3 regions of the Ruegeria sp. CI5 genome follow, and region 3 is predicted to be linked to each of the others. Evidence: riboswitches for the same ligand, from Rfam matches in the RefSeq annotation. Region 3 holds a riboswitch; each other region holds the start of a gene.
What was found. A riboswitch is a leader RNA that binds a small molecule or an ion and turns the genes downstream of it on or off. The one in region 3 is predicted to bind cobalamin.
Positions count from the first base shown of each region.

Region 1: linked by a shared signal. The riboswitch ahead of ACR0BA_RS10925 (hypothetical protein) and the one ahead of ACR0BA_RS00410 (CbtB domain-containing protein) in region 3 are both predicted to bind cobalamin.
Region 2: linked by a shared signal. The riboswitch ahead of ACR0BA_RS13995 (DUF1636 family protein) and the one ahead of ACR0BA_RS00410 (CbtB domain-containing protein) in region 3 are both predicted to bind cobalamin.

Region 1 covers NZ_JBQFQN010000003.1:50,232-53,499, forward strand. Annotated here, with positions in the region: gene ACR0BA_RS10915 (alpha/beta hydrolase family protein) at 1-263, opposite strand, end outside; gene ACR0BA_RS10920 (TetR/AcrR family transcriptional regulator) at 387-920, shown strand; cobalamin riboswitch at 951-1,166, shown strand; gene ACR0BA_RS10925 (hypothetical protein) at 1,253-1,660, shown strand; gene ACR0BA_RS10930 (protein-tyrosine phosphatase family protein) at 1,664-2,167, opposite strand; gene ACR0BA_RS10935 (DNA polymerase III subunit gamma/tau) at 2,323-3,268, shown strand, end outside.
Region 2 covers NZ_JBQFQN010000004.1:248,439-251,706, reverse strand. Annotated here, with positions in the region: gene ACR0BA_RS14005 (hypothetical protein) at 1-127, opposite strand, end outside; gene ACR0BA_RS14000 (hypothetical protein) at 491-790, opposite strand; cobalamin riboswitch at 1,435-1,642, shown strand; gene ACR0BA_RS13995 (DUF1636 family protein) at 1,746-2,144, shown strand; gene ACR0BA_RS13990 (ABC transporter ATP-binding protein) at 2,141-2,947, shown strand; gene ACR0BA_RS13985 (ABC transporter substrate-binding protein) at 2,944-3,268, shown strand, end outside.
Region 3 covers NZ_JBQFQN010000001.1:88,752-92,019, reverse strand. Annotated here, with positions in the region: gene ACR0BA_RS00425 (cobyrinic acid a,c-diamide synthase CobB) at 1-25, shown strand, start outside; gene cobA (uroporphyrinogen-III C-methyltransferase) at 22-750, shown strand; gene cobF (precorrin-6A synthase (deacetylating)) at 743-1,486, shown strand; cobalamin riboswitch at 1,530-1,738, shown strand; gene ACR0BA_RS00410 (CbtB domain-containing protein) at 1,775-1,945, shown strand; gene ACR0BA_RS00405 (CbtA family protein) at 1,949-2,647, shown strand; gene ACR0BA_RS00400 (hypothetical protein) at 2,712-3,206, shown strand; gene ACR0BA_RS00395 (DUF1636 family protein) at 3,194-3,268, opposite strand, start outside.

The DNA.
Region 1 (3,268 bases), on a different contig from region 3:
ATCGTGGCCTTCGAGTCTTTCAGCCGCCCGGTCAGCGAATGCTCGAAATCCCGGTAATCATATGTCAGGCAAGCCATACCGCGCTCGGCGGCCAGCCAGCGAGCAAAGTGCTGATAGTAGTCACGTGGCACTCCTGTTGCGCCGTTCAGCACAACAACGGTTTGCGGCTCGACCGCCGGAGTGTAAAGCCGCGCCGCCAGCTGGGTCTGGCCCGACGGAAACTTAAAGTCTTCCACGTCAACCGCGTGCTGCGAATCCAACATCTTTGCCTCCAAACACTCTGGACCGATCGGTCTAATACTTTGTGTCTGGACCAATTGGTCTAGGCCTGTCAATATTTGGCCTGCATGACCCAACGTCCACCAAACACCAAAGATCGCCTGATCGTGACTGCCGCCCGACTGTTCCAGCGCTCGGGCTATAACGGTGTCGGTCTGGCGGAATTGCTGGCCGAAGCGCAAGCCCCCAAGGGTTCGCTTTATCACCATTTTCCAAAGGGCAAGCCGGATCTGGCCCTGGCGGCGGCCAGTTGGGCCTCGGACGGGATGTTGAGCATGATCGCTGCGGCATTCAACGACGCCGCGGATTTTCGCGACGGGGTCACCACTCTGTGCCACAAAATCGCGAAGCTGTTCGACACCTCGGTCCAATGGGAGACCTGCCCGATCGCCGCCACCCTTTTCGAAAGCCCCGACAACCGCGCGTTTCGGGAACATGCCGACCGTCTGTATGAAAGCTGGATCATCGAAGTTCGAAATCACGCCGCGCGGTTCGGAGTTTCCGACCCTGAAAATGCTGCGGACACCCTGTTCATCGTAATGCAGGGCGGCTGGCAATTGGCCCGTGCCCGCAGGGATTCGAATGTGCTGCGCAGACTGCCTGATCTGTTCCCTTGGGACTCACTCCGGCAACCGGGCTGAAACCGTCTTGACTCGATCCCGGGTACACCGCTAGCGATGAGGGGATGGTTCCCGTGCCGTTTCGGTCCGGGATGAAAAGGGAACACGGTGCGGTCCAACCCGGAACTCCGGAGCGGACCAAGGCCGCGACTGCCCCCGCAACTGTAGGCGGAGAGCGATGCCGAAAAACCACTGACCGCAAGGTTGGGAAGGTCGGCAAAGCAAAGACCCGCAAGTCAGGAGACCTGCCATCAAACGTGAAACCGAAACTCGGACGGGGTGTCCGGGCAGGGTCTGGCCTTGAAACCGGCGTCTGTCCAAATCCACCCCGCCCAGCGCGCGGAGGGCGCAACATGATTTGGAAGACCGATACCCATGAATTCGCGGCAACAATCTGCCAGCGCACCGGAAAGAGCTGCCCGGCACTGGCGCGCATGGCACGGGCCATCGCGCAGGCAATGGCGACGGCGCAGGCGGCAACATCCCCCGACTTCCAAGTGGAAGGCAGCAGCGAACTGGCCCATTGCGAACATGGCTGCACGGCGCGGTTCGATGCACGTCCCGAACGGATCCGCGTGTATTGCGGAGCGGCCGCCGACACACCGTCCGGCTGCCTTGATACCTACGCCGACATGCTGTTTGACGACCAGAGCGACGCCCTGCCTGCGCAGGTCATCAGTGATCGACCCTGTGCGATGCTGCAGGCCACGGCGATCATGCCCGTGGTCAGGGCCGAGCGCGAGTTCCGCGCAACCGCCTGAATGTCAGGTCGCCAGTGCCTCGCGCGCTGGGGCGACGGCCCAGTCCATCTGAGCATCAGTCTCAACCGCGCAGGGGCGTACGGCCCGCAGGCGTTTCAGGGCCTGTTCCGGCTGCTCGCCGCTCTCGATCATCAAGCGCAGAACAACCATGCCAGACCGCCCACAACCGCCCCGGCAGTGGACCAGTACCCGCCCGCCGCCCGACAGCGCATGGCGGGCGGCGGCGCTGACTTCGGGCCATCGGCCGGATATCTCGGTCGACGGCGCCGAGAAGTCGGCGACCGGAAGATGCGCCCACCGACAGGCGCGCCGATGAATGTCACAGCCCAATTCGCCCGCACCCACAGAAACCAGTTCGGCAAGGGTTGTCATCGAAATCACCAGCCCCGGCGCCCAGGCTGAAATCAGGTCCAGGTCTCCCTCATAGTCGCCGCCACCGCCGGGAACCGAGGTCAGGGCCAGCGTACCGCCGCCCACCTGCAATGCATGAACCACAAGATTTGTCATCAGACGTTCCCCCCGAAACTGGCTGATTGAACTTGATCCGCGCAGTATGCCTCACACCGCGCGCTCGCCAAAGCGAAAAACCTGCACCGGTGCTGTGGACGCGGGGCACCTGGAACTCTACCCTGCATCGTCAGTACGAATCCGTCAGAGCAGACATGACCACACAGTCCAGCCCCGCCTATCAGGTTCTCGCCCGAAAATACCGCCCGGAAACCTTTGCCGACCTGGTCGGTCAGGATGCCATGGTGCGCACGCTGAAAAACGCGTTCGAGGCGGACCGGATCGCGCAGGCCTTCATCATGACCGGCATCCGCGGCACCGGCAAGACGACCACGGCCCGGATCATCGCCAAGGGCATGAACTGCATCGGACCCGACGGCAATGGCGGCCCAACGACCGAACCCTGCGGCCAGTGCGAGCATTGCGTGGCCATCATGGAAGGTCGCCATGTGGACGTGCTGGAAATGGACGCCGCCAGCCGCACCGGCGTGAACGACATCCGAGAGATCATCGACAGCGTGCGCTATCGCGCCGCCAGCGCGCGGTACAAGATCTACATCATCGACGAAGTCCACATGCTGTCGACCAGCGCCTTCAACGCGCTGTTGAAAACGCTGGAGGAACCGCCCGAGCATGTGAAATTCATCTTCGCCACGACCGAGATCCGCAAGGTTCCGGTCACCGTGCTGTCGCGCTGCCAACGGTTCGACCTGCGCCGGATCGAGCCCGAAGTGATGATCGGCCTGCTGCGCAAGATCGCCACCGCCGAGGGCGCGGAAATCTCGGATGACGCGCTGGCACTGATCACCCGCGCCGCCGAAGGCTCGGCCCGGGATGCGACCTCGCTGCTGGATCAGGCAATCAGCCATGGTGCCGGCGAAACCACCGCCGACCAGGTGCGCGCGATGCTGGGACTGGCCGACCGGGGCCGCGTGCTGGACCTGATGGACATGATCCTGCGCGGCGATGCGGCCGGGGCCCTGACCGAACTGGGCGCGCAATATGCCGAGGGCGCCGACCCGCTGGCGGTGTTGCGCGATCTGGCCGAAATCACGCATTGGGTCTCGGTGGTAAAGATCACCCCCGACGCAGCCGAAGATC
Region 2 (3,268 bases), on a different contig from region 3:
TGGTGCACACACCGGCGGACAAGCCTGTCGCAACGCCGACACCCATCGCGGCCCCGCCGCCCAAGGTCATCGCTCCAACCACGCCGAGGATGAGCCCGATCACAAGCCCCAAGATCACTTTTCCCATGTTTTCCTCCCATTTTGCGGGAAAGAGTTCCGCCTTCATTCCTGGCGCAAACCACGTACCCATCTGCATATCAAAACCAGTGCCAACAGGTTGAGCACCGGTGCAATCGCCGCGAGCCACGGTTTGGCCGACTCTGAGAAAAGGTCCACCGCAAGGACCCAAGGCAGACCCAGCGGCAAAAGGAATACGCCGGACAATGGGTCTCGTTCCTGTCCAAACCAGCCAAAAGTGCCCGTCACAAACGCAAACAACGCCAACAGGTAAAGGGTCGCGAACGCGATGATGGTTATTCTGCAGACCAAGCCGGACCTCAGCGTATCAAGCCAGTGCTGCGCAGCTGATTTCGGCTACGCATCAAACCGGTCACAACGCGCCTTCGTCGCCGAGGAACTCGATACCAGCTGTCGCGCCATCACTGTAGGCAATACAATTCCACGGAGCCCGATCCTCTCCAACCCCAACGGTAACTTGTGTTCCAGCCTCGCTGAACGCGGATGAGAGCACGACCACTTGCGAATTGTTTGTTGTTTTGGCCACGTCTCGCAGACACGCCTGTTGGGCGGGGGTCAGTTCGGCAGGTGCGCTTGACGTGCTGGTGTCGTCACACGCCGCTAGCAGTACGAAACACGTCGCGCCTGAAATCATCATAACTTTGTTAATCATTTTCTTCTCCTCTTGGGTTCGCTGATGCTTGTGGAATAGGTGGTCCTTTTTGCGTGCTCACGTCTAAGCGGTCCCCGATTTTGCGGCCAATGACATGGCTGGCAGACAGATATCCTGCCGATCCCCGGGACCGTGAACAAAGCGTGCTGACGTGATGAAATCACGGGCAAAAGCCGGTGCGAACTTTCGCGGAAGGGTTCGTAAATTTAATCCCGGCACTGCGTCCTCCCAACGCTGATCTTCGTAAAATGCCTTCCGACCGCCAGCACTCACTCCAGCAGTCGGAAGGGCCCGACGAAACGGGCGACAGCGACAACAACGGAGGTAAAGCTAAAGTTGTGTCGAATTCGTATGTTTGAATCAATCACAGGATAAATCAATGATTTTTCCGCGCGTAAATTTTGTACGCTTGCCAACGATAGGCTTCTGCATTCAAAGGGAAAAGGCGAGGCCGCTCACGGAGGCTTGGCAGTCGGCCCGCTTGCGCCGCCGTGTTTCGGGACCTTCCGAGCTATCTTAATCCAGTTGGTCAAAACGACGTGATTCGCGGCCCGGTCTGTCGCTCAGGTGGTGCCGAAGGGTCGCCTGGATACCTCCATTACGCACCCGCCCAGAACGTCGTTGACAGTGCAACCCGACTCATGGATGAGATTTGCGCTGATGGTTCCCGATCGTTTCGGCGGTCGGGTAAAAGGGAATACGGTGCGGCGCCGTTCTGACGCCAACTCCGTGACTGCCCCCGCAACTGTAGGCGGTGTGCGACCCCCGGATGCCACTGGGCCGATAGGTCTGGGAAGGCGGGGCAAGCCATACACCGCGAGTCAGGAGACCTGCCATCATCAAACGCAACTCAACCCGGGCGGGGTGTCCCGGAAGGAGGCCAAGATGGCATTTTCGGCTTACGCCGCTGACATGACTGGTTCCCTTTCCGCCCCGCGATTTCGCGGAGGGCGAAATGAACCGACAATCAACACATCACATCACGGTTTGCCTATCTTGCCGACCCAAGAGCGCAGCCGTACGCCCCGGGCCTGACCTGATCGGACGATTGCGCGCCGCGCTGGCCGAAGACGACGGTTTGGCAGGTTTTGACGTTTCCGGTGCGGCCTGCATGGCCGGGTGCACCCGACCTTGTACCGTCGCCTATCACGCGCCGGGCAAGGCATCTTACCTGTTTGGCGGCCTGACGTCTGAAGAGACCGGGGCATTGGTGGAATTCGCCCGGCTGTACCAGCAGTTGCGCGATGGATGGTGCAGCTCGGTCGACCGCCCGGCCGGGCTTCGCCACGCGACGCTGGCCCGCATTCCAGCCGCGATGGCTGCGTCTTCGGAAAATGCGGATTGCGCCTCATGAGCGCGCCTTTGCTGTCGGTGGATACCGTCACCTGGGCGCCGCGAAAACGAGCGCCGTTGGTGCTGCACGAGACCAGTTTTGCGCTGATGCGCGGGCAGGTCATGGGGGTTGTGGGGCCGAACGGTGCCGGCAAGACAACCCTTCTGCGGATGATCTACGGCTATCACCGTCCGTCCTCGGGCGACATTCTGGTGGACGGCGTGTCCGTCAAAAGAATGGCCCCCCGGGCGCTGGCGCGTCAGGTTGCCGCCGTGCTGCAGGAGCAGCCCTCGGATTTCGCGCTGACCGTGCGCGACGTCGTGGCGTTGGGACGTGTGCCGCACCGGTTAGGCCTGTCCACGCCCGGCAGTCGTGACCACCAGATCATCGAGTCCGCGCTTCACCGAATGGATCTGCACGGGTTTGCCGACCGTGGGCTGGCCACTCTGTCCGGCGGCGAGCGTCAGCGTGTGATGGTCGCCCGCGCCCTTGCCCAAGAGCCCCGGATTCTTGTGCTGGACGAGCCTACCAACCACCTGGACATCCGCAACCAGCTAGAGGTGTTGCGGCTGATCCGGGACCTCGACCTGACGATCGTCACCTCGCTGCACGATCTGAACCTGGCCGCCGATGTCTGCGACCGTGTTCTGATTCTGAAGAACGGTCGACCCTGCGGCTTTGGCCCAACCCAGACAGTGCTGAGTGACAGGCTGGTCTCTGACACGTTCGATGTCACCGCCCGGCAAGAGCAACTCAGCCTCAGTCACAAACCTCACCTGACCTATCAACTCCCCAATCCCCAACCAGAAGGAAGCTTGGAATGAAACCGACCACCCTAGTCCTGGGCTTGGCTTTGGCCGCCAATACCGCGATCGCGGAAACCACCGTGCAAAGTTGCAATCGAACCGTCACCTTTGACGAACCGCCCAAGGCGGCGATCTCGAACGACGTGAACCTGACGGAAATGATGCTGGTGCTGGGCCTGGCCGACCGAATGGTGGGATATACCGGCATTTCCGGCTGGAAGACGTTGGACGAGGACATGCGCGCCGGAGTGCAGCAGCTGCCCGAGCTGTCGGCCAAGTATCCCAGCAAAGAGGTGCTGGTCGGCGCAGATGCCGATTTCTATTTCGCGGGCTGGAACT
Region 3 (3,268 bases):
TCTGATCGCAGAGGCCAGCGCATGAGCGGTTTCGTTTCCTTCATCGGGTCCGGCCCCGGCGACCCGGAGTTGTTGACACTCAAGGCCGTGGACCGGCTGCAGAAGGCCGACGCGGTTCTGTTCGACGATCTCAGCAGCGGGCCGATCCTGAGCCATGCGCGCAAGGACGCCGACCTTGTGGGCGTGGGCAAGCGCGCCGGGCGGCCCTCGCCCAAGCAGGACCATGTCAGCCGCCTGCTGGTGGAATACGCCCAGACCGGCCAACGGATCGTGCGGCTGAAGTCGGGCGATGGCGGCCTGTTCGGGCGGCTCGAGGAGGAACTGGTGGCCCTGCGCGCTGCCGGCATCGCGTACGAGATCATACCGGGCATCCCCTCGGCCATTGCCGCCGCCGCGGCGGCGGGCATCCCGCTGACCCGGCGGCTGACCGCGCGGCGCGTGCAGTTCGTCACCGGCCACGATGTCAGCGGGAAGCTTCCCGAGGACTTGAACCTGCCCGCGCTGGCCGACCCGGGTGCGACGACGGTGGTGTTCATGGGCAAGCGCACCTTTCCACTGCTAGCCGGCGCGCTGCACGCGCATGGGCTGCCTCTGGATACCCCCGCGCTGATGGCCGAGTCGGTCTCGACGCCAGAGCAATCGCTGCACCGGTCCACCGTCGGTGCCTTGGCCGAGCGCCTGGGCTCCGAGATCGGTACCGCGCCGGCGCTGATCCTATATGGTCCGCTGGCGGAGAGCGACGATGATTGATCTGGTCTTGATCGGGATCGGCACCGGCAACCCGGACCACGTGACCTTTCAGGGCGCGCAGGCGATCCGCACGGCCGATCTGATCCTGATCCCGCGCAAGGGCGCCAACAAGGCCGATCTGGCCGGGGTGCGCGAGGAAATCATCCGCAAGGTCACCGACACACCGCCCCAAATCGCCTATTTCGACATCCCCGAGCGCCGGTCGCAGGATGGCTACCTGCGCGGCGTGGATGAATGGCACGACTCAATCGCCCTGCGCTGGCATGAGGCGATGGCCCGTCACCCCGAGGCGCGCACCGTCGCCCTGCTGATCTGGGGCGACCCGTCGCTCTATGACAGCTCGCTGCGAATCGCGGCGCGGCTGGACCCGCAGCCGAACACGACGGTGATCCCCGGCATCACGGCGCTGCAGGCGCTGACGGCGGCCCATGCCATGCCGATCAACGAGATCGGCGCGCCCTATCTGGTCACTACAGGCCGACGCATCCGCGACGAGGGCTGGCCCAGCGCTGCGGATACGGTTGCGGTGATGCTCGATGGCGAATGTTCGTTCCAGACTTTGGACATGGCCGATTTTGACATCTGGTGGGGGGCGTACGTGGGTATGCCCGAGCAGATCCTGATCAAAGGTCCGCTGGCGGATGTGGCCGACGAGATTCTCCGCACCCGCGCCGAGGCCCGCGCCCGGCACGGGTGGATCATGGACATCTACATTCTGAAAAAGCGCGGGAATTGATGCGAAAGGTCGCAAATGGCGATTGCGCCACAGCGGCATTCACGTCTAAATGGACGGGTCTGGTCCTGCCGGAGACATCCGGATGCTAAGAGGGAATTTGGTGCGGCCTGCGCGCAGGTCAAATCCAAAGCCGCCCCCGCGACTGTAAGCGGTGAGCCCTGTTCAACCAGCCACTCCCGATCCGTTCGGGGGGAAGGCGAACAGAGGCGCTGACCCGCAAGCCAGGAGACCTGCCAGGCGAACAATGAAACACCGGCCGTCGGGTGCGGCGGCACAGGAGGACAGAAAATGACGACACAAACGCAAACCGCATCAACGGCACGCGCTGGCATTCTTTCGGCAGTGTTCGCGGCAGCCCTGGGCCTGGGGATCATCACCCTGGCCGGTCACGTTCAGGCATCGGCGCTGCATGACGCCGCCCATGACGTGCGCCACGCAACCGGCTTCCCCTGCCACTAAACAATGTTCAGTCGCATTCTGACCAGCGCGTTGTTCGCTGGTGCTGCAGCCGGGTTGATCGTCGCCCTGCTGCAGTTGGTATTCGTGCAGCCTGTGTTGCTGCATGCTGAACTGTATGAATCCGGAGAGTTGGTGCATTTCGGAGCCGAAGCCGTCTCGGCCCATCCCGAACTGCCGGGCATGTTCTCGGACCTGACCCGCGACGGGCTGAGCGTGGTGTTCACCATGCTGACCTATACCGGCTATGCGCTGGTTCTGGTCGCCCTGATGTCGCTGGCCGAAGCCCAGGGCCACCCGGTTGACGGGCGCACGGGCGTGCTGTGGGGCCTTGCCGGTTTCATCGCCTTTCACCTGGCGCCGGGCTTCACCCTGGCCCCCGAGGTTCCGGGCGTTGCCGCAGCCGATGTGTTTGCGCGGCAGATCTGGTGGTGGGCAACCGTCGCGGCTGCTGGTGTGGCCATGTGGCTGGTCGCCTTTGGTGGCAACATCGTCAGCTATCTGGTTGCGGCCGTGCTGTTGATGGCCCCGCACCTGATCGGCGCGCCGGAACCCGACGTGTTCACCGGGCCGGTTCCGACCGAGATCGGGGCCCTGTTCGCAGCACGCGCCTTTGGCGTCGGCCTTGTGGCCTGGGTGCTGCTGGGTTCGTTTGCCGGGTATTTCTGGCAAAGCGAGGGCAAGCGCGTCGAAGCCGCGGCCTGATCCCCAAAATCCCACGACCCGCCGGCGCCCAACCGGCGGGTCATTTGCTTTTCAAGGAAACAAGATGACACGCTCGCTTGCTCTTTTTGCGATCGGTCTGGTCTTTGGCGGGGGTGCCGGGTTCGTGCTGGCTGCAGCCAACGGCGTCACCTTCGACGGCCACGACCATTCCGACCCCGCTCAACATGGCGGCCACCACGTCGAGGCCATGGCCCATGACCATAGCACCGCCATCAACCTGCCCGCCGGACCGGACGCGCCGGGGCTGGAGATCGCCGTCACCCCCGACCCGATGGCGGGTTGGAACCTGCATGTGATGCCAAAAAACTTCCGCTTCTCGCCTGAGAATGCCTCATTGACGGACAAGCCCGGCGAAGGCCATGCGCATGTCTATGTGAACGGCGTCAAGCTGGCGCGGCTTTATGGCAACTGGATGCACATCCCAGACCTGCCCAAGGGCGAAGCCACCATCGAGGTCTCGCTGAACGCCAACAGCCACAGCCCGCTGGCCGTGGATGGGGTGCCTGTCAGCGCGTCCGTCACGGTTCAGGTGGACTGAAACGCGGGGATCCGCGCCCGCAGACACAAGCGAAGCCGCCCGCACGGCCGGGCGTCTTCGAT